One region of the Streptomyces azureus genome, then DNA from elsewhere that is predicted to be linked to it. Evidence: riboswitches for the same ligand, from Rfam matches in the RefSeq annotation. Region 1 holds a riboswitch; each other region holds the start of a gene.

Region 1 (7,041 bases):
TCCCTGCTGGCCGCGCTCGACGACGAGTCGATGGAGAACCAGCGGGACGTCGTCAAGAACGAGCGTCGGCAGCGCTACGACAACGTCCCCTACGGCACTGCCTTCGAGAAGCTGACCGCCCTCGCCTACCCGGAGGGCCACCCCTACCACCACACCCCGATCGGCTCGATGGCCGACCTGGACGCGGCCACCCTGGAGGACGCGCGCGCGTTCTTCCGCACCTACTACGCGCCGAACAACGCCGTGCTCTCCGTGGTCGGCGACATCGACCCGGAGCAGACCCTGGCCTGGATCGAGAAGTACTTCGGCTCCATCCCCGGCCACGACGGCAAGCCCGCGCCCCGGGACGGCACGCTGCCGGAGATCATCGGCGAGCAGCTGCGCGAGGTCGTCGAGGAGGAGGTCCCGGCGCGCGCCCTGATGGCCGCCTACCGGCTGCCGCACGACGGCACGCGCGCGTGCGACGCGGCCGACCTGGCCCTCACCGTCCTCGGCGGCGGCGAGTCCTCCCGCCTGTACAACCGCCTCGTACGGCGGGACCGTACGGCCGTGGCGGCCGGCTTCGGCCTGCTGCGGCTCGCCGGGGCACCCTCCCTGGGGTGGCTGGACGTGAAGACGTCGGGTGACGTGGAGGTCCCGGTCATCGAGTCCGCCATCGACGAGGAGCTCGCCCGGTTCGCCGAGGAGGGTCCCACGGCCGAGGAGATGGAGCGCGCCCAGGCCCAGTTGGAGCGCGAGTGGCTGGACCGGCTCGGCACGGTCGCCGGCCGCGCCGACGAGCTGTGCCGGTACGCCGTCCTGTTCGGCGACCCGCAGCTCGCCCTGACCGCCGTGCGGCGCGTGCTGGAGGTGACGGCCGAGGAGGTCCAGGAGGTCGCAAAGGCCCGTCTGCGGCCCGACAACCGCGCGGTGCTCGTCTACGAGCCGATCGCCCCGGCCGACCCGGAGGCCGAGAGCGCGGACGGCACCGAAGACCCGGAGTCCGCGGCGACCGTGGAAGCCACCGACAAGAACGAGGAGGCGGCGAAGTGACCGAGCTCGCCACGATGGATTTCCACCCCCAGCCGCAGGGGGGCGAGCCGAAGCCCTGGGCGTTCCCGGCTCCTGAGCGCGGCACGCTCGGCAACGGCCTGACGGTCCTGCGCTGCCACCGCCCCGGCCAGCAGGTCGTCGCCGTGGAGGTGCTGCTGGACGCACCCCTGGACGCCGAGCAGGCCGGCCTCGACGGCGTGGCCACGATCATGGCCCGGGCCTTCTCCGAGGGCACCGACAAGCACTCCGCCGAGGAGTTCGCCGCCGAGCTGGAGCGCGCCGGCGCCACCCTCGACGCACACGCCGACCACCCCGGCGTCCGGCTCAGCCTGGAGGTGCCGGCCTCCCGGCTCGCCAAGGGGCTCGGCCTGATCGCCGACGCCCTCCGGGCGCCCGCGTTCGCCGACAGCGAGGTCGAGCGGCTGGTCCGCAACCGCCTCGACGAGATCCCGCACGAGCTGGCCAACCCCGGCCGCCGTGCCGCCAAGGAGCTCTCCAAGGAGCTGTTCCCGGCGGGCTCGCGCATGTCGCGGCCCCGCCAGGGCACCGAGGAGACGGTCGCCGCGATCGACTCCGGGGCCGTACGCGCCTTCTACGAGAGGCACGTCAGGCCCGCCACGGCCACCGCCGTGGTCGTCGGCGACCTCACCGGCATCGACCTCGACGCCCTGCTCGGCGACACGCTGGGCGCCTGGACCGGCTCCGGGGCCGAGCCGCGCCCGGTACCGCCGGTGACCGCCGACGACACGGGCCGGGTCGTCATCGTGGACCGCCCCGGCGCCGTCCAGACACAGCTGCTGATCGGCCGGATCGGCCCGGACCGGCACGACCGCGTGTGGCCCGCGCAGGTGCTCGGCACGTACTGCCTGGGCGGCACCCTCACCTCCCGCCTGGACCGCGTGCTGCGCGAGGAGAAGGGCTACACCTACGGGGTGCGGGCCTTCGGCCAGGTCCTCAGGTCCGCCCCGGACGGGACCGGTGCCGCGATGCTCGCCATCAGCGGCTCCGTGGACACGCCCAACACCGGCCCCGCCCTCCAGGACCTCTGGACGGTGCTGCGCACCCTCGCCGCCGAGGGGCTGACCGACGCCGAGCGGGACGTCGCCGTGCAGAACCTGGTCGGCGTGGCGCCGCTGAAGTACGAGACGGCGGCTGCCGTCGCGAGCACGCTGGCCGACCAGGTCGAGCAGCACCTGCCCGACGACTACCAGGCCACGCTGTACCGGCAGCTCGCCGCGACCGGCACCGTGGAGGCCACCGCGGCGGCCGTCAGCGCCTTCCCGGTGGACCGTCTGGTGACCGTCCTCGTCGGCGACGCGGCGCAGATCAAGGGCCCCGTCGAGGCCCTGGGCATCGGCGAAGTCTCGGTCGTCGCCACCGAGTAGGAGCACTCGCGCAGGGGCCCTGGTTGTCTTCTAAGGCACCAGGGCTCCTTTATGCCCGAATTGGTGCGGAGGTTGCCTGTCTGCCCTGTGGGATGCGCTACAAAAACCGGGATCCGTTTGGGAATTGAAAGTGGCCCCGCTTAGGTTCGTCCGGGCTGTTCGTCAGGCAGTGCGCCGCACCCGCGGCACCGGACAGTCATCGCCGAGTCCCCGTACGGCGCGAGCCAGGGGAGCCGGGGACCCAACTCAGTCCCTGGGGTGAATCGGACGCCCGCGCGAGCCGCGAGGGGGTCCGTAGGAGACCTTCCTGCTCCGAACCCGTCAGCTAACCCGGTAGGCGAGAAGGAAGGAAAGGACCAGCCACTCCATGGCGTTCACCCGCGCCACCGGGAAGCATCGTCGTCCCAGCCGTATGCAGCGCGGCACGGCCCGCGCGGCGGGCGTCGCGGCCCTCGCCACCACCGGCGTCATCGGCACCGTGGCCGCCCCGGCCTTCGCCACCGAGCCCGCCGTCGAGCAGACCGGTCTCACCCCCGTCGTCACCATGGGCGACACCGTGGCCGAGCAGATCGACGCCCAGGCCGCCGCCCAGAGGCAGGCCGCCGAGGCGGCCGCCGCCAAGAAGAAGGCCGAGGAGGCCGCCCGCGAGCGGGCCGCCGAGGCGGCCAAGGAGGCCAAGGCGGCAGCCGAGAAGGCCCGTGAGGCCAAGGAGCGCGCCGCCCGCGAGGCCGAGCGCAAGCGCCTCAATGCCTTCGTGTCCCCGATCTCCGGCTCGTACGTCTCCACCGGCTACCAGACCAGCAGCGGCCTGTGGTCCTCCGGCAGCCACACCGGTGTCGACTTCCACGCCGCCAGCGGCACCGCCGTCCACGCGGTCGGCATGGGAGAGGTCGTCGAGGCGGGCTGGGGCGGGTCCTACGGCAACCAGATCGTGATCAAGATGAACGACGGCACGTACACCCAGTACGGCCACCTGTCGTCCATCAGCGTCTCGGTGGGCCAGAAGGTCACCCCCGGCCAGCAGATCGGCCTGTCCGGCGCGACCGGCAACGTCACCGGTCCGCACCTGCACTTCGAGGCCCGCACGAGCCCCGAGTACGGCTCCGACATCGATCCCGTCGCCTACCTCCGCTCGCACGGCGTGAACCTCTGACGGCGCACCACTCCGCATCCCGAGGCCCCGGCTCCCCGAGCCGGGGCTTTCGGCGTTTGTGACGCGCGGCTGTCCAAAAAATATCCATGGATTCCGGTCCGCCGTCGGAAATTCCGGCTCATTGCAATAGAGTCACGGAACACGCGTCACTCGTCGACGTTTCACGGGGATTAAACGGAGGTCGGTCATGCGTATTCCCGCGCACTCGGTGTGCACGGCCATCCGGGACGACATCGTCGCGGGTGTCTACGAGCGCGGCGGCCGGCTGACCGAGGAACTCCTCGCCCGCCGCTACGGTGTCTCGCGCGTCCCCGTCCGGGAGGCCCTGCGCACCCTGGAGGCCGAGGGCTTCGTCGTGACTCGGCGGCACGCGGGCGCGTGCGTCGCCGAACCCACCGAGCAGGAGGCCGCCGACCTGCTGGAGATGCGGACGCTGCTGGAGCCGCTGGGCGCCGCCCGCGCCGCCCAGCGCCGCACCGAGGCCCATCTGAAGGTCCTGCGCGGCCTGGTCAGGCTCGGCCAGGAGCGCGCCCGCCGGGGCAACAGCGACGACCTGCGCTCTCTGGGCGGCTGGTTCCACGAGACGCTCGCGCAGGCCTCCGGCAGCCCCGCGCTGACCTCGATGCTCACCCAGCTCCGCCACAAGATCGCCTGGATGTACACCGTCGAGGCGCCGGCCGGTCCCGTGGAGTCCTGGACCGAGCACGGCGCGATCGTGGACGCGGTGGCGCGCGGTGACAGCGAGCGCGCGCGGGCGGTCACGGCGCTGCACGCCGAGCGCGCGACGGGCGCACACCGGCTGCGTTTCGGCTCCGCCGGGGAGCGGGCCGAGCGTGTGAGGAACTCGCAACATCCCGTAAACACGGCGAGCCTGCGGCATTAACACGAGAGCCGTATACAAAGAGCAGGTAATTCACGGGGGATTATTTCTGCTGCCCGAGAACGGGAATTCGACGACTCGCGTCCGGAAATGGCGAAGGGCCCGCCCGGTGAATTCGGACGAGCCCTTCGGGGTGCCCTGATCGGGGTGCACCCGATCAGGCGGGAAAGAACACTCAGACGGTCTCGGGCAGTTCCTCGAGACCCTCGGAGACCAGCTTCGCCAGCCGGTCCAGGGCGGCGTCCGCGCCCTCGGCGTCGGAGGCGAGGACGATCTCCTCGCCCCCCTGGGCGCCGAGGCCGAGGACGGCCAGCATGGAGGCCGCGTTGACGGGGTTGCCGTCTGCCTTGGCGATCGTCACCGGGACGCCTGCGGCCGTGGCGGCTCGGACGAAGATGGAGGCGGGGCGGGCGTGAAGGCCCTCGGCCCAGCCGACGTTGACGCGGCGCTCAGCCATGTGTTGCTGCCCTTCGGTTTTCAGGGTTGTCTAGACCAGTTTCCCATATCGTGAAGCTGCGCCGGAGCGGTCGTGACGACCGCCCCGGGGTGCCGTCGGATCGCGGCCTCGACCCGACTGACGCCCTCCACAGACTGCCTCGCGCCGCTGTCGGACGCTAGCCGTACTCTGGGGCCCATGCAGACCTCGCCGGACCGGCACGAGTATCCCGCCCACTGGGAAGCCGACGTGGTGCTGCGCGACGGTGGCACCGCGCGCATCCGGCCCATCACCGTTGATGACGCCGAGCGCCTGGTCAGCTTCTACGAGCAGGTCTCCGACGAGTCGAAGTACTACCGCTTCTTCGCGCCGTACCCTCGCCTGTCCGCCAAGGACGTCCACCGCTTCACGCACCACGACTTTGTGGACCGGGTGGGACTCGCGGCCACGGTGGGCGGCGAGTTCATCGCCACCGTACGCTACGACCGGATCGGCGCGGACGGAACGCCCGCGTCCGCACCCGCCGACGAGGCCGAGGTCGCCTTCCTGGTGCAGGACGCCCACCAGGGCCGCGGGGTCGCCTCCGCCCTGCTGGAACACATCGGCGCCGTCGCCCGCGAGCGCGGCATCCGCCGCTTCGCCGCCGAGGTTCTGCCCGCCAACACCAAGATGATCAAGGTGTTCACGGACGCCGGGTACACCCAGAAGCGCAGCTTCGAGGACGGCGTCGTCCGCCTGGAGTTCGACCTCGAACCCACCGACCGCTCCCTCGCCGTGCAGTACGCGCGCGAGCACCGCGCCGAGGCGCGGTCCGTGCAGCGGCTGCTCGCGCCCGGCTCGGTCGCCGTCATCGGCGCCGGGCGCACGCCGGGCGGCGTCGGCCGGAGCGTCCTGGCGAACATCCGCGACGCCGGGTTCACCGGCCGCCTGTACGCCGTGAACAAGGCCCTCCCCGAGGAGCAGAAGGATCTCGACGGGGTGCCCGCCCACCGCTCGGTGCGCGACATCGACGGCCCGGTCGACCTCGCGGTGGTCGCCGTGTCGGCCGAGCACGTCCCCGAGGTCGTCACCGAGTGCGGCGAACACGGTGTGCAGGGGCTGGTCGTGGTCTCCGCCGGATACGCCGAGAGCGGCACCGAGGGGCGCGAACGCCAGCGCGCCCTCGTGCGGCAGGCGCGCACGTACGGCATGCGGATCATCGGGCCGAACGCCTTCGGCATCATCAACACCTCCCCGCGGGTCCGGCTCAACGCCTCCCTCGCCCCCGAGACGCCGCGCCCGGGCCGGATCGGCCTGTTCGCCCAGTCCGGCGCCATCGGCATCGCCCTGCTGTCCCGGCTGCACCGGCGCGGCGGCGGCGTCACGGGCGTGACCGGCGTCTCCACCTTCGTCTCATCCGGCAACCGGGCCGACGTCTCCGGCAACGACGTCCTTCAGTACTGGTACGAGGACCCCGACACCGACGTCGTCCTCATGTACCTGGAGTCCATCGGCAACCCCCGCAAGTTCACCCGCCTCGCCCGCCGGACCGCCGCCGCGAAACCGCTGGTCGTGGTCCAGGGCGCCCGGCACGGAGCGGCTCCCCAGGGGCACGCCGTACGGGCGACCCGGCTGCCGCACGCGACCGTCTCGGCGCTGCTGAGGCAGGCCGGCGTGATCCGGGTCGACACCATCACCGAGCTGGTGGACGCCGGGCTGCTCCTCGCCCGCCAGCCGCTGCCGGCCGGGCCCCGGGTGGCGATCCTCGGCAACTCCGAGTCGCTCGGCCTGCTCACCTACGACGCGTGTCTCGCCGAGGGGCTGCGGCCGCACCCCCCGCAGGACCTGACCACGGCGGCCTCCGCCGCCGACTTCCACACGGCCCTGTCGCGGGCGCTGGCCGACGACCGGTGCGACGCGGTGGTCGTCACCGCCATACCGGCGGTGGGGGAGGGCTCGGTCGCGGACGCGGCCCTCGCCGGCGCGCTGCGCTCCGCGGCGGCCGCCGCCCCGGCCAAGCCGGTCCTGGTGGTGCACGTGGAGCTGGGCGGCCTGGCAGAGGCCCTGTCGGCGGCGGCGAGCACGGCTCCGCAGGCCGACGCGGACAATCCGCCGCGAACCCGCCCCGAAAGCCCTCAGGTCGCCCCCCGCCCGGCGCCTTCCGGAGAACCTCCTG
Region 2 (7,041 bases), on a different contig from region 1:
ATCATAACGTCACGTACGTCCTGTACATTTTTTACAGAGACAGCTGTCGCAGGAGACGGCTCTGCCCGCGAGGAGGGGTTCACCATGACCCGACCGTCCGCCCGTTACGTGCTGCCCGAGTTCACCGAACGCACCGCGTCCGGGCAACGGACGACGGATCCGTACTCGAAGCTGCTGGAGGGGCGGATCGTCTTCCTCGGGGCGCCGGTGGACGAGACCTCGGCGAACGACGTGATGGCCCAGTTCATGTACCTCGAACACCAGGCCCCCGACCGCGACATCTCGCTCTACATCAACTCCCCCGGCGGCACCTTCCACGCCTTGTCGGCCATCTACGACACGATGCAGTACGTCTCCTGCGACGTGGAGACGATCTGCCTGGGCCAGGCCGGCGCGGCCGCCTCGGTCCTGCTGGCGGCGGGCACACCCGGCAAGCGATCCGCGCTGCCGGACGCCCGTCTGGTGATCCATCAGCCCGCGCTGCCCGAGCCGGCCCGCGGGCAGGCCAGCGATCTCGCGATCCAGGCCGACGAGTTGACCCGCGTCCGGACCCGCATGGAGGAGATGCTCGCGCGGCACACGGGCCGCAGCCGGGAGCAGCTCAGCGAGGACATCGAGCGCGACAAGGTCCTCACCGCCCAGGAGGCCGTGGAGTACGGCCTGGTGGACCGGATCGTCCCCCACCGCAAGGCCACTCTGGCCATGCCGACCGGAGAGTGAGCCGCCGGTGCTCCCGCCCGAACTGCCGCCGCTGCCCGCGCTGACCCGCGCCGAGGCTGAGTTGATCGACCGTTACCTGGAGGTCGTCGACCTGCTCGGCCGGATCAACCCGGCGCTGCCCGGCGACACCTACCGCGGACTGCGCGCCGCCCAGGCCCTGGTGGGCAAGGCGACGGCGCTGCGTGACGCGCTGGCCCTGATGCATCAGCGGGGCGAGACGGAACTGCACGCCGGCACACTCGGCCGGGCGCTGCGGGTGCTGGACGGCGAGCGGCGCACGGCCCGCGTCACCCTGCCCCCGGAGTCCGTCAGTTGACGCGGATCCGTCGGCCCGGACGCCCGCCCTGCCGACGGAGCGTCCAGGCCTGAGTCGAAACGGACCAAACGACGTACCCCTGTCCGGAGTAGACGGGAGTCCTTTTTTCGGGCCCTCCCAGTTGCGCAACGCGCGTGGCCGAGGAGCGGAATAGGACATTCCATCGCTGGTCCGGCGGCCGATGGGCCCGTGGACGGTGGCTCGAACACAGACGTGTCCACCCGAACGGGTGAGTGGTGAGTAACAACACAAACCCCCGGTTCCGTTGGGATTTCGGGACAACCATGAGCCAAGATCCCTGACTGACGACAAGCCCCCGCCGCAGCGGCGGGGCGGTCCGGGCGGACGCCGAGTCCTGCCGCCGCCTGGATGACCGGTCGACAGGAGTGGATCGGCAGGAGTGGAGGACCCAAGCACGACGGGTCGCCGGGACGGTCACGCCATGACCGGGTCCGAGCAGCCCTTGGGGTGAAGCCGCGTCAGCGGCCGGGCAACTTCGCCAGCCCGAATCCGACAGGTCATCCTTCACAGGCGGCTGACGAAGGGTTGCGCATGACTGCGCTCAATCGTGTCCCGTCGCTCATGGTCCGGGCCGGTACGGCCTCGGCCCTCACCATCGCCGCGGTGGGCGGCTCGATCGTGACGCCCGGCTTCTCCTCGGAGGCCTCGGCAGCCACCCATGGGACGAAGGCACTCCAGATCGCGGCCTCGAAGAAGGGTTCGCCCTACAGGTACGGGGCCACCGGTCCGCACAGGTTCGACTGCTCCGGGCTCACGCTCTACTCGTTCAAGAAGGTCGGCAAGAAGCTCCCCCGCACGGCCGCCCAGCAGTACAACAAGACGCGCCACATCTCCGCCAAGAACCGCAAGGCGGGAGACCTGGTGTTCTTCCACTCGGGCAGCAACGTGTACCACGTGGGTATCTACGCGGGTAAGAACAAGCTCTGGCACGCCCCGAAGAGCGGGGACGTGGTGCGGCTGCAGAAGATCTGGACCAAGAGCGTCTGGTACGGGCGCGTGAAGTGATCCGCCCGGCGTGCGGCGGCGTCCCTGACGCGCCGCCGCACGCCGGAGCGTGACACGGCCTCAAGTGGTTACCCGTGACCCATGGCCGAGCACCGTCCCTGCACCGCACGCGGCGAGACCCCGCTGCAACGCGCCGACCGGAACTTCGTCGAGCTGCTCCAGGAGCTCCGGGTCACCCAGACGGGCGTACAGATCCTGTTCGCGTTCCTGTTGTCGCTCGCTTTCACCTCGCGCTTCACGTCCCTCGACACGGTCCAGCGCGTCACCTACGTCATCACGCTGCTGCTGGCGGTCCTGGCAGCGGCGCTGTTCACCGCACCGGCCGCGCTGCACCGCTCGCTCTTCCAGCAGGGCGCCAAGCCCCGCATCGTGCAGGTCTCCTCACGACTGGCCGCAACCGGCCTGATCGTGCTGGTGTTCGCGTTCAGCGGTTCCGTGCTGCTGGTGGTGGATGTGACGACCAGTCGGGCCGGTGGCATCGCAGCGGGCGCGGCGACGTTCCTGGTCTGCGTCGGCCTGTGGGGGCTGCTCCCCCGGCTGGTGCGGCGGGCGGGGCTGCGGGAGGAGACGCACGGCAGCCCCGGGCGGCCCGAGGCCACTGTGGAGGAGCCGGCGCCCCAGGGCACCGTCCGGATCCCCGCGCCGCTGCGCGGCACCATCAGGCAGCCCTCAGCGGCTCGAGAAGGAGCAGCACACCGAGAAGCGTCAGCGCGGCGCCGGTGACCCCCTCGACGGCCCGCGCGGCCCGTGGTTCGCGCAGCCACCGGCCCAGCCGGTCCACCAGCAGGGCCACGGCCGGGAACCACAGCAGGGCGAGGACCACCACGATCAGCGCCAGCAGCAGGGTCCGGGGCAGCGCGGGACTGCCCGCGGGCACGAACTGCGGCAGCAGGCTGAGGAAGGTGATGGGCGCTTTCGGATTCAGGGCGTTCGTGACGAAGCCCTGCCGCAGGGGACGCGCGGCGGACGAGACGGTTCCGGCGGCTTCGACGGGCACGGCACGGGGCCGGCGCAGCGACCACAGCGTCCGCACCCCCAGGTACAGGACATAGCCGCCGCCCAGCAACTGGAGCGAGCGGAACAGCGCGGGGACGGCGGCCAGGACCGCGGCGACGCCCGCCACGGCCAGCGCGGTGTGCAGGAGCAGCCCGCCCGCGATGCCGAGCGCGCAGGCGACACCGGCCCGGCGGGAGACCAGGGCGTTGCGCACGACGACCGTGAAGTCGGCGCCCGGCATGGCGACCATGCCCGCCGCCACCCCGGTGAAGGCGATGAGTTGTGCGTCCATGCGGCCAGCCTGCCGGGCCGGAGCCTTCAGCAGGTATGTCGAATATCCTGGGCAGGCCTTAAGCAATGCTTTGGTCTGTGGAGGTCAGACATGTACGATCCGACCCGGCTCGCGGCGCTGGTCGCCGTCGCGGAGGCCGGGTCGATCACCCGGGCCGCCGAGCGCCTCGGCTACACCCCGCCCGCGCTCTCCCAGCAACTGGCCAAGCTGGAGCGGGAGGCGGGCTCGGCGCTGCTGGTCCGGCATCACCGCGGGGCGCGGCTGACGGGCGCGGGCGAGCTGCTGGTGGCACGGGCCCGGCGCGTGCTCGACGAGTTGGAACTGGCTCGCCACGAACTGGCCCGGCTGGCCGGTCTGTCGGGGGGTGTCCTGAGGCTCGGGACGTTCCAGACGGCGGGCATCCATCTGCTGCCGCCGGTGCTCAGCGCGTTCCGCCGGGCTCACCCGGATGTGGAGCTGTCCGTCGCCGACCACGAACCGCCGACCGGTGTCACGGCCGTGGCCACCGGTGAGATCGACCTGGCCCTGACGCACACGTACGAGCCGGCCGACGCCCTGGCGCTCCCCGCCTCCGTGCGCACGGAGCCGGTCCTGGTCGAGGAACTGGTGCTGGTGACCGCCCCGGGGCATGCCCTCGCCGACGGCACGTCCAGGCTTCCCTTGACGGAACTGGCGGGTCAGCCGCTGATCAGCATGGCGCCGGAGCATCCGTCCCGGCAGGGTGTGGAGGCGGCGCTGGCCGGGGCCGGTGCCAGCCCGTCGGTCCTGGTGTCGACGCCCGGGTATGCGCTGGTGTGCGCGCTGGTCAGCGCGGGGCTCGGGGTGGGCGTCGTACCGGAGATGGTGGCGCGGACGTCGGTCACGCCGGTCGGGGTGCGCCCGCTCGGAGCGGGCGAGCTGCGCCGTACGATCTCGGTCGCCTACCGGGGCGAGGAGGCGGCGCCGGCCGTGGAGGCCTTCCGGGCCTTGCTGCGCGGGGCGTTCGGCCGCGCGCGGCACACGTCATAGATGCGGTGAGATCACGGCTCCTGCTGCCGCGCCGCGGGCACGGGCTGGGCCGGGACGGTCCACGGGAGTTCGATCGAGATGGTCTTGCCGCCCTCGCGGGTGGGGCGGATCCTGAGCCTGCCGCCGCACTCCGCGGTCAGCCAGCGGATGATGACGAGGCCGCGGCCGTTGTCCTGCTGGACGGCGGCAGGCAGGCGTCTGGGGAATCGTGGGTGGCTGTCCGTGACGCCGATGCGCAGTTGTTCGTCGCGGTCGAGTGCGACGTCCACCGTGAAGGTGGGCGACTGCCCGAAGGTGTGCTGGACGGCGTTGGTGGCGAGTTCGGAGATGATGAGCCGGATGGAGTCGGACACTTCCGTGTCCGTCGGCAGACCCCACTCCGCCAGCGTGCCCACCACGTAGGCGCGCGCCGCGGAGACCGAGGCGGGATCGCTCGGCAGAGTGACGGATGCTTCCAAATGGTCTGCCATGGCGACGTCGTCCCTTTCCCAACGGGACCGCAGTCCGACACGGAGCGGAAGGTTCGAGTACGGTCCCGGACTGGTGCTTCGTCGCCAGAGTGCCACCAGAACACCCCTCAAGGGCGGCGATCCACCAAGATATGCATATATCTGTCGCTCAAAGCGGTGAACTCTGCGACGCGAGACCGTTTTTGGGTGGCTCGGAAGGAGTAAGGAGTAGCCCATGCAGCACGGTCCCGCGGTGCGCCGCCGGAAACTGGGCGCCGAACTTCGCGCGCTGCGCACCTCGGCGGGGCTCACCAGTGGTGAGGCGGCCCGACTGGTGGGCTGGCACCAGTCGAAGGTCAGCCGAATCGAGACGGGCACGAGCGGGGTGAAACCGGCCGATGTCCGGTTACTTCTCGACGCGTACGCCGTGATGGACACCCAACTGCGCGAATTGCTCATGATGTTGGCGGGGTCCGACGACGACGGCGGCCGGCACCACTGGTGGCACGCCTACCGCGGGGTGCTGCCGCCGACCTACCGGGACTTCATCAGCCTGGAGTCCCAGGCCGGCGCGATGCGCACGCTGGAGACCACCGTCGTCCCGGGGCTGCTCCAGACGCCCGAGTACGCCCGTGCGGTGACTAAGGCCGCGGTGGAGGGCCTGCCGGAGGACCGGCTCGACACGCTGGTCGAGGTGCGGCTGGCCCGGCAGGACGTGCTGCGCGCGGATCCGCCGCTGGAACTGAGCGCCGTCCTGGACGAGGCGGTGCTGCGCAGGGAGGTGGGCGGGCCGGGGGTCATGGCCCGGCAGCTGGAACGACTGGTCGAGGCGGCGCGGCTGCCCCAAGTGCGGCTCCAGGTGCTGCCGTTCGCCGCCGGGGCTCACATCGGCGTCACTGGCCCTTTCGTTATCTTCTCATTTTCGAGCACATCTGATCTGGATGTGGTTGTTCTCGACCACTTGACGAGTAGCCTCTACCTCGAACGGAAAGAAGACCTCCAGGCCTACACGGAGGCCTTCAACGCCCTGCAGATCCACGCCCTTTCGCCCGAGGACTCGTTGGATTTCATCGCCGGGACAGCCGCCGGCGCGTAAGGAGGCACCATGCGTGCACTGCCTCGTCACGTCCCCTCAAGCATCGAACTGCACGGTGTGCGGTGGTTGCGCAGCAGCTACAGCACCGGCGCGAACAACTGCGTCGAGACCGCGTCTCCGGACGCCCCGCCCTGGGCCGGGCTGCTCGCCGTGCGCGACTCCAAGGACCCGGCCGGGCCCGCGCTGCTCTTCTCCCCGAGGAGCTGGGCGGAGTTCACGGCCGCGATCGACCGCATCTGAGCCGAATCCCGACCACTTCTGATCCGTCCACCGTCGAGCGACGCACGGCCGTGTCACGCCGACTCATGACCGCGTCTCGCCGATCAGTCGTACAGCGCGTTCGATCTGTTCCCCGGTCAGGTCCGCGCGGGCGGTGAGCCTGAGCCGTGAGATGCCGTCGGGTACGGAAGGAGGACGGAAGCAGCCCACGGCCAGGCCCGCCGCGCGGCACTCGGCCGCCCAGCGCACGGCGTCCTCGGGGGAGGGCGCCCGCACCGAGACCACCGCGGCGTCCGGACGTACCGCTTCCAGGCCCGCGGCGGTCAGGCGTGTGTACAACTCGCCCGCCACCGCACGGGCGCGCGCCGCCCGCTCCGGCTCGCGGCGCAGCAGCCGCAGTGCCGACAGGGCCGCCCCCGCCGCCGCGGGGGCGAGACCCGTGTCGAAGATGAACGTCCGTGCCGCGTTGACCAGGTGGTCGACCACCCGGGCGGGGCCGAGGACGGCTCCGCCCTGGCTGCCGAGCGACTTGGACAGCGTGACCGTCACGACCACGTCGTCGGCGCCCGCGAGCCCGGCCGCGTGCGGGGCGCCGCGGCCGCCGTCGCCGAGGACGCCCAGGCCGTGGGCGTCGTCGACCACCAGTCCGGCGCCGTGCTCCCGGCACGCCTCGGCGAGCGCGGCGAGCGGGGCCGCGTCGCCGTCGACCGAGAAGACCGTGTCGGACACGGTGATCGCCGTGCCCTCGTGCGTGTGCAGCGCCTTGCGCACGGCCTCCGGGTCGGCGTGCGCCACCACCTGGGTCGTGCCGCGGGCCAGCCGGCAGCCGTCGATGAGCGAGGCGTGGTTGCCCGCGTCGGAGACGATGAGGGAGCCGTGCGGGGCCAGCGCGGTGACCGCCGCGAGGTTGGCCGCGTAG
Region 3 (7,041 bases), on a different contig from region 1:
AGTGGTGGGGCGGGACGAAGAAGCAGCAGCCGACCTGGAGGCAGATCGCCTCCGGCGAGCTGGACAGGACCGTCATCGACGTCCAGGCCAAGCGCATCAAGGACTACGGCAAGAAGGTGTTCCTCTCCTTCGACCTGGAGATGGACACCCGCACCCCGGACAACGGCACCCCCGCCGAGTACGTGAAGGCGTACCGGCACATCCACGACCGGTTCCGCGAACTGGGCGTCGACAACGTGGTGTGGACGTGGATCACAACCGGCTACCTCGACCACGCCGACGAGATGAAGGCGATGTATCCCGGCGACGAGTACGTCGACTGGATCGGCTACAACCAGTACAACTACTACCGCTGCCACAAAACCGGCTGGCTCAGCTTCGCGCAGACGCAGCACGCCGCGCACGACTGGATCCGTAAGAACATCTCCGACGACAAGCCGCTGATGCTCTCCGAGTTCGGCACCGCCGCGGACTCGGCTCGCCCGCAGCGGCAGGCCGAGTGGTACGCGCAGGTGCCCGGCGTGCTGAAGGGCCTGGAGGGCGTCAAAGCCGCCCTCCAGTGGAACTACCGTGACCCCGGACCGCACTGCAACCTGGCCCTGGCGAACGACGCGGCCTGGGACAGCCTGCGCGAGGCGGTCGCCGACCCGTACTTCAACCAGCCGCTCAAGTAACTCAGGCAGGGGTCAGCCCGCGAACTCGGGCCCGTGCACCACCGCGCGGGCCCGCCGGTACCACCGCCACGCGATCGTCTTCGGCCCGTCCCGGTACGGCGCGACCCGCGCACCCGCACCCGCCAGCCAGCTCTCGACGTCGGCGACGGTGTGGGTGCGCCGGACGATGAGCCGGGCGATGCGGTAGCGCTCGTCGCGGTCGGAGCTGAGCGCGTGCCGTACGGCGGTCGCCGTCTCGTAGCCGGCCCGGGCCGACATCGCCCGTACGCGCGGGCTGTTGTAGCCGTGCGGATAGGCGAGATGGCGGACCTCGTGCCCGAGGGCGTCCTCCAACATGGCCTTCGACGAGCGCAGTTCGTACGCCAGGTCCTTGCCGGACAGGGTGTCGAGCTGTGCGTGCGTGACCGTGTGGCTGCCGATCTCCATGCCGTAACGTTCCAGCTCCGCCGCCCGGTCCAGGGTCATCATCGGCGCGGGCGGCAGCAGACTGCGGCCGCCCGGGGCGATGGCGCCGGTCGTGAGATAGGCGGTGGCGGGCAGCGCCCGCTCGGCCAGCGCCTCGGCGGTGGGGCCGGGCAGATCGGCGAAGCCGTCGTCGAAGGTGAGCAGCACGGGCCGGGGCGGCAGGGGTGCCCGCCCGGCCAGATGGTCGGCGATCGTGCTGATCGTGACGGGCGTACGGCCGCTGCGGACCACGGCGTCGAGATGCGCGGTGAACTGCTTCGGCGTGACCGTGAACTCGGCTATCCAGTCGGGCGGATCGTCCATCACGGAGTGGTACAGGAAGACCGGGATGGCAGGGGAGACGGCCGCACCCGGTGGTGATATCGGCCCCTCACCGTCCTGCGCACCCCGCTCCGCCCGGCCTCTGCCGTCCCCCCGCCCCTCATCACTCGTACGCGCAGACGTCCTCATCTCGCCCCCTCAACACGCGCGCGCAGCGCCCGCCGCGCGCGCAGGTAGCCGACAGGCCCGTACACCATCCCCCTGCGCTGCAACCGCGACAGCCGCCGCGGCCACGGATGCGTCCGCACGTCGTGGTCGCCCGGCGCCCCGCCGCCCTCCGTCTCGCGTACGGCGGTCAGCGTGCGGGCGTGGGCGAGCCCCCGGGGCAGCCGCGCGAGGAACGCCGGCAGCAGCGCCGGGCGGTTCACGAGCACCGCGGTGAGATAGGCGGTGAGTCCGGCGCCGTAGCCGTACGCCTGGGTCTCCAGGTCCCGCCAGGTCTCCCGGTGGTGGTGCCACACCAGTGCGTACGGGGTGTAGCGCAGCCGGTGGCCCTGGGCGAGGACGCGGACGAAGCCGTAGAGGTCGTCGCCGCCCCGGGCCGCCGTGCCGGCACCGGTGGCCGGGTCGAAACCGCCGACGGACCGCAGGGCGGCCGTCCGGAAGGCCATGTTGGCGCCGGAGCCGAAGCGCCCCGCCGTGAACGGGAACAGCGGCTCGTCGCCCGGGGGACGAGCCGGGTCGTACGTCCTTGGAGTGAAGCCTTTCGCGAAGCCGCCGTGGCTCTCCAGCAGCACCTGGGCCGGGGTGGTCAGCCGCGCGGGCAGGATCAGCCCGGTGCTGCACCCGAGTCCGGGGTCGGCGGCGAAGGGCGCGGTCAGCTCGGTCAGCCAGCGCGGATCGGCGACCACGTCGTCGTCCGTGAAGGCGACCACCTCGCCCCGCACGGCCGCGAGCCCTGTGTTGTGCGCGACCGCGAGTCCGGGCACCGGCTCGCAGACGTACCGCACGCGCTCGGCGTACTTCCGCTCGACCAGCTCCCGCGTCTCGCTCGTCACGGGAGCGTTGTCCACGACGACGATCTCGAACCGCGGATGGTCCTGCGCCAGCAGCGAGTCCAGCGCCCGGGCCAGCTGCCCGGCACGCTCCCGGGTCGCGATGACGACACTCGTGTACGGCGGCTTCCCGGACTCGCCGGCTGCCCCGGGCCCATGAGCTTCCCGGGTCCCGCCGACTTCCCCGGGGCCATGAGATTCCCCGGCCTCACTGGCTTCCCCAGGCCCGCGAGCTTCCGCGGGGGCACCGACCTGCGCCGGCGCACACTCCGCCCGCGCCCGCGCCACGAGCACGGACCTCGCGTCCGCCCCCTCCGGCACTCGCGCGAGCAGCGTCCCCACGGGCCGCCCGCCCTGCCTGACCAGGACGAACACCTCACCGTGCGTCACCGGCGGACTCCCCGGGCCCGGTCTGAGCACCGCCTCGTCGCCGTCGAGGTCAAGCTCGGCGACCTGCACCGCCCCGATGTCCAGGAACCGGCGTATCTCCTCCTGCGCGCGTGCCGAACGGGCCATGCGCCCTCCCCCCTCGTCGTCAGGTACGGCGCAGCCGAGCCGCGCCCTTCAGGGTCCGCGCGGCCAGCGACGCGAGCCGTGGCCTGCCGCGGACGAAGCTGTGCGCGCGGCGCGCCGGCTCGCGGCTCAGCCAGTGCAGCGCCGCGCCCGCCCCCGGACGCGTCACCGCGCCTTCGTACACGGGCAGTTCGCCCGTCTTCAGCGCGTCCTTGTACTCGGCCGCGCCCCGCCCCAGATCGAGCATGCCGATGCCCTCGGCGGCCGCCGCCTCGGCCATGCGCAGGTGCAGCACCAGACCCGGTGAGTACTTCGCGAACTCCGGGTCGTAGGCCGGGAACCAGCAGGCCAGGACCGAGGCCGAGCGCAGCCCGAAGTGCGCGGCCAGCGGCCGCTGCCCGGCGTACAGCACGGACAGAGTGCCGCGGCACTCCGGCGCCCGGGTCTGGGCCAGCCGCCCCACGAGCCGGGTGATCCACTCCCGGGCGAACCGGTCCCGGCGGCCCGTCCTGCGGTACTGCGCCGACTTCCACCCCATGAGCGTGCGCAGCGCGGCCGGGTCCCGCTCGTCGAAGACGAACCGCAGCTCGCCGACCTGCCGGCCCAGCCTGCGCTCCTTGGCCAGGGTGGTCTTCAGGAACTTCGGCGACTGGGCGCGCAGCACCGACTCGTACGTCTCGTAGCCCTTCTCCACGTCGATGACGTAGGTGGCGTGCTCCTCGGCCGCGTACCGGACGAACAGCCGCTGCCCGGCCTCCAGGTTGTCGAAGGCGAAGCTCGACAGCGCGCAGGCCCGCAGCAGTTCACCCGTGTCCAGGTCCAGGCCGGGCCGCAGGATCGCGCCCTGCGCGTCCGAGACGCCGAGCCCGATCGCCCGGCCCTGCCCCAACGGGCCCCGCTCATGGGGCAGGTAGCCGACCGGCTCCAGCCCCTCGTACACCACCGCGACCCGCGCCCGCGGCCTCACCAGACCGACGGCATCGGTGAACTCCGGTTCCATGAAGGGGTTGCGCGGTGCCTCCGACGCAGCGCGCAGCGCGCGCCAGCGCTCCTTCTCCCCCTCGCCGAGCTCCCCGGGCCGAGCCACACGTATGCGCCCACTGCTCAACCTGACCCCCCGATCAAGTCCCCCCTGGACACTTGGAAGGTACCGCCCGAGACGGCCCCGACGGTAGGTAGCGGACCATGTTGTTGCCAACTGGTGCAGAGGCCTTCAACCGGGCAATCGGCGTCCGACGCGCGATGAAACGAAGGGGCGCGCTGTCCGTATTCTCTGATCATGGCCGCACCCATCGCATATTCACTCATCGCCACCGACCTGGACGGGACGCTGCTGCGCGGCGACGACACCCTGTCCGACCGGTCCCTCGCCGCGCTCGCGCGGGTGGCGGACGCCGGTGCCCAGCACCTCGTGGTGACGGGCCGGCCAGCGCCGAGAGTGCGGCCGCTCCTGGACGACCTCGGCTGTACGGGGCTCGCGGTGTGCGGGCAGGGCGCGCAGGTGTACGACGCGGGCGCGGACCGGCTGCTGTGGTCCGTCACCCTGGACCGGGAACTGGCCGAGACCGCCCTCGGCAAGATCGAGGCCGAGGTGGGGCAGGTGTACGCCGCGGTCGACCAGGACGGGGTCGACGGGCTCACGCTCATCGAGCCGGGCTATCTCATGCCGCACCCGACCCTGCCCGCGGTACGGGTCGACCGGCGCGACGAGCTGTGGGGCGAGCCCATCAGCAAGGTGCTGCTGCGCCACCCGTACCTGACGGACGACGAGTTGGCGGCGACGGCCCGCTCAGTGGTCGGTCCACTCGCGACGGTGACGATGTCGGGGCCCGGCACGGTCGAGCTCCAGCCGTGCGGCGTCACCAAGGCGACGGGCCTGGCGCTGGCCGCCGAGCACCTGGGGCTGCGGCCGGCGGACACCGTCGCCTTCGGCGACATGCCCAACGACATCCCGATGTTCGACTGGGCCGCCCACGGCGTCGCCATGGCCAACGCCCATCCCGAACTCAAGGCCGTGGCCGACGAGGTCACCCTGTCGAACGAGGACGACGGCATCGCCGTCGTCCTCGAGCGACTGCTGGGCGGGACGGCTCAGTACGGGCCGTTGACGTTGTCGATCGAGCCGTAGCGGGCGGCCGCGTAGTTGCAGGCCGCGGTGATGTTGGCGACCGGGTCGTACGGGTCCCACGACGTGCCGTCCACGTGGTAGGCCTGGAAGGTCGGGTCGATGGTCTGGAGCAGACCCTTGGACGGGGTGCCCTTGGCAGCGTTCGAGTCCCAGTTGTTGATCGCCTGAGGGTTGCCGGACGACTCACGCATGATGTTGCGGTAGATGCCGTCGTACGAGCCCGGAATCCCCTTCTGCGCCATGATGTCCAGCGCCTCGCGGATCCAGCCGTCCAGGTTGTTGGCGTAGGTCTTCGCGGAGGCCTGGGTGGCCTCGGCGACGCCACCGGCGGGCTTCGCGGCCGGCTTGGCGGGGGCGGAGGACTTGGTCGCCGTCTTCTTCGCGGCGTCGGTCTTGGCCGTCTTCACCTTCAGCTTCAGACCCGGGTGGATCAGCTTCGGGTCGTCGCCGACGACGGCGCGGTTGTCCTTGTAGAGCTGCTTCCAGCCGCCCGACACGTCGTACTTGTCCGCGATGCGGTAGAGCGTGTCGCCCTTGGTCACGGTGTACGTGAGGGACTTGGCGGGCTGGGCCGCCTGCGGCACGGACCGTGCGGCGGCGGGTGCGCTCTGGCTCGGCTGGGCGGCGCTGGCCTGCGTCGCGCCGAGCAGCGGCAGGGTGAGTGCCGCTCCGCCGGTGCCGACGGCCACGACACGACGGGTGAGCTGGTTGCTTCTGGGGCGACGGTGCTTGCCTCGGGGCATGGCGATATTCCTCTCCGACGCCTGCGAGGTGAGCTGTCGGGTTCGGGCCGGGAGGTGCCCGGCCGCCCACGGCGCTGTGTGCCGTGGGCGGCTTCACCCCGAGCCGTTCCGCTGCGCGGACCGGCGACTTACCTGGGTCCCCCGCTCCTGCCATGCGTGAGTGAGTGGGTTCGTGTGGGGAGTCCGGGCGGTGGCAGGATTCGGCGTCCGCCGGACAGGCCCGGAACGTATGCGAGAGCACATGTCGGGAACAAGCACCTGAGTCACACATCGTGCCGGTCGACCTTGGGCGGGGGTATATGAGCCGCTTGATCCTTTGCGGGAGCCAAGGCTCAACTGGCGTCCGACGGAAGGACGTACGGGCCGGTGCCGGAGTGGGGCGTCGCAGGGGATAACGTGATTCAACTCACTGATCACAAGTCCGTGGGGCAATGGGCACCAAGGGGAATTTGCTTATCTAAAACGGCAAATCGTGCATAGTCCACTACTTCATGGAAAGTGGATAAATGTCTGCTCTTATGAGCTGATCGAAAATATTGCGGTCGTGATCGGATACCACCCGGCCTGTAACCATGGGCGCTGGCGGTGATCGAAACGTGACCGGATACGCTGACTCGAGTGATGGCAGCGACCTATCGACAAACCGCGTAATCACCGGCAGACACCAGCAGACAGGAGACCCCTCGTGACCGACGTCGGGCCGTTCGGGCTGAGCGTGCGGGACCAGGCTCTGGAAGCCGATGTCCAGGCCGGAATGGCGGCTGTCGAGGAAGGCTTGCTCGAGGCCACCAAGAGTGAGGTGCCCTTCATCACGGAGGCCGCCCAGCACCTGGTCCGGGCCGGCGGCAAGCGGTTCCGTCCGCTGCTCGTGATGCTCTCCGCCCAGTTCGGCGACCGGTACGCGCCCGGGATCGTGCCGTCGGCCGTCGTCGTGGAGCTGACCCACCTCGCCACGCTGTACCACGACGACGTGATGGACGAGGCCGCCGTGCGCCGCGGGGTGGCGAGCGCGAACGCCCGCTGGGGCAACTCCGTCGCGGTCCTCACCGGCGACTTCCTCTTCGCCCGCGCCTCGCACATCCTGGCCGACCTCGGACCGGAGGCGGTGCGGGTGCAGGCCGAGGCGTTCGAGCGGCTGGTGACCGGGCAGATCCTGGAGACGGCCGGCCCTCAGGACGGCCGCGACCCCGTCGAGCACTACC

Evidence for each region. A riboswitch is a leader RNA that binds a small molecule or an ion and turns the genes downstream of it on or off. The one in region 1 is predicted to bind cyclic di-AMP.
Region 2: linked by a shared signal. The riboswitch ahead of AOQ53_RS15185 (C40 family peptidase) and the one ahead of AOQ53_RS14325 (M23 family metallopeptidase) in region 1 are both predicted to bind cyclic di-AMP.
Region 3: linked by a shared signal. The riboswitch ahead of AOQ53_RS38765 (transglycosylase SLT domain-containing protein) and the one ahead of AOQ53_RS14325 (M23 family metallopeptidase) in region 1 are both predicted to bind cyclic di-AMP.

Annotation. Positions count from the first base shown of each region.
Region 1 is NZ_DF968254.1:46,834-53,874, forward strand. It holds gene AOQ53_RS14315 (M16 family metallopeptidase) at 1-1,032, shown strand, start outside; gene AOQ53_RS14320 (M16 family metallopeptidase) at 1,029-2,417, shown strand; cyclic di-AMP (ydaO/yuaA leader) riboswitch at 2,608-2,771, shown strand; gene AOQ53_RS14325 (M23 family metallopeptidase) at 2,785-3,570, shown strand; gene AOQ53_RS14330 (GntR family transcriptional regulator) at 3,758-4,453, shown strand; gene AOQ53_RS14335 (HPr family phosphocarrier protein) at 4,626-4,907, opposite strand; gene AOQ53_RS14340 (bifunctional acetate--CoA ligase family protein/GNAT family N-acetyltransferase) at 5,085-7,041, shown strand, end outside.
Region 2 is NZ_DF968256.1:47,841-54,881, reverse strand. It holds gene AOQ53_RS15195 (ATP-dependent Clp protease proteolytic subunit) at 85-720, shown strand; gene AOQ53_RS15190 (hypothetical protein) at 728-1,036, shown strand; cyclic di-AMP (ydaO/yuaA leader) riboswitch at 1,389-1,585, shown strand; gene AOQ53_RS15185 (C40 family peptidase) at 1,589-2,062, shown strand; gene AOQ53_RS15180 (DUF6328 family protein) at 2,144-2,785, shown strand; gene AOQ53_RS15175 (LysE family translocator) at 2,721-3,350, opposite strand; gene AOQ53_RS15170 (LysR family transcriptional regulator) at 3,441-4,358, shown strand; gene AOQ53_RS15165 (ATP-binding protein) at 4,370-4,828, opposite strand; gene AOQ53_RS15160 (helix-turn-helix domain-containing protein) at 5,043-5,903, shown strand; gene AOQ53_RS15155 (DUF397 domain-containing protein) at 5,913-6,143, shown strand; gene AOQ53_RS15150 (8-amino-7-oxononanoate synthase) at 6,207-7,041, opposite strand, start outside.
Region 3 is NZ_DF968533.1:176,143-183,183, forward strand. It holds gene AOQ53_RS38740 (glycosyl hydrolase) at 1-674, shown strand, start outside; gene AOQ53_RS38745 (polysaccharide deacetylase family protein) at 687-1,442, opposite strand; gene AOQ53_RS38750 (glycosyltransferase) at 1,586-2,971, opposite strand; gene AOQ53_RS38755 (GNAT family N-acetyltransferase) at 2,991-4,055, opposite strand; gene AOQ53_RS38760 (Cof-type HAD-IIB family hydrolase) at 4,248-5,096, shown strand; gene AOQ53_RS38765 (transglycosylase SLT domain-containing protein) at 5,060-5,839, opposite strand; cyclic di-AMP (ydaO/yuaA leader) riboswitch at 5,843-6,016, opposite strand; gene AOQ53_RS38770 (polyprenyl synthetase family protein) at 6,525-7,041, shown strand, end outside.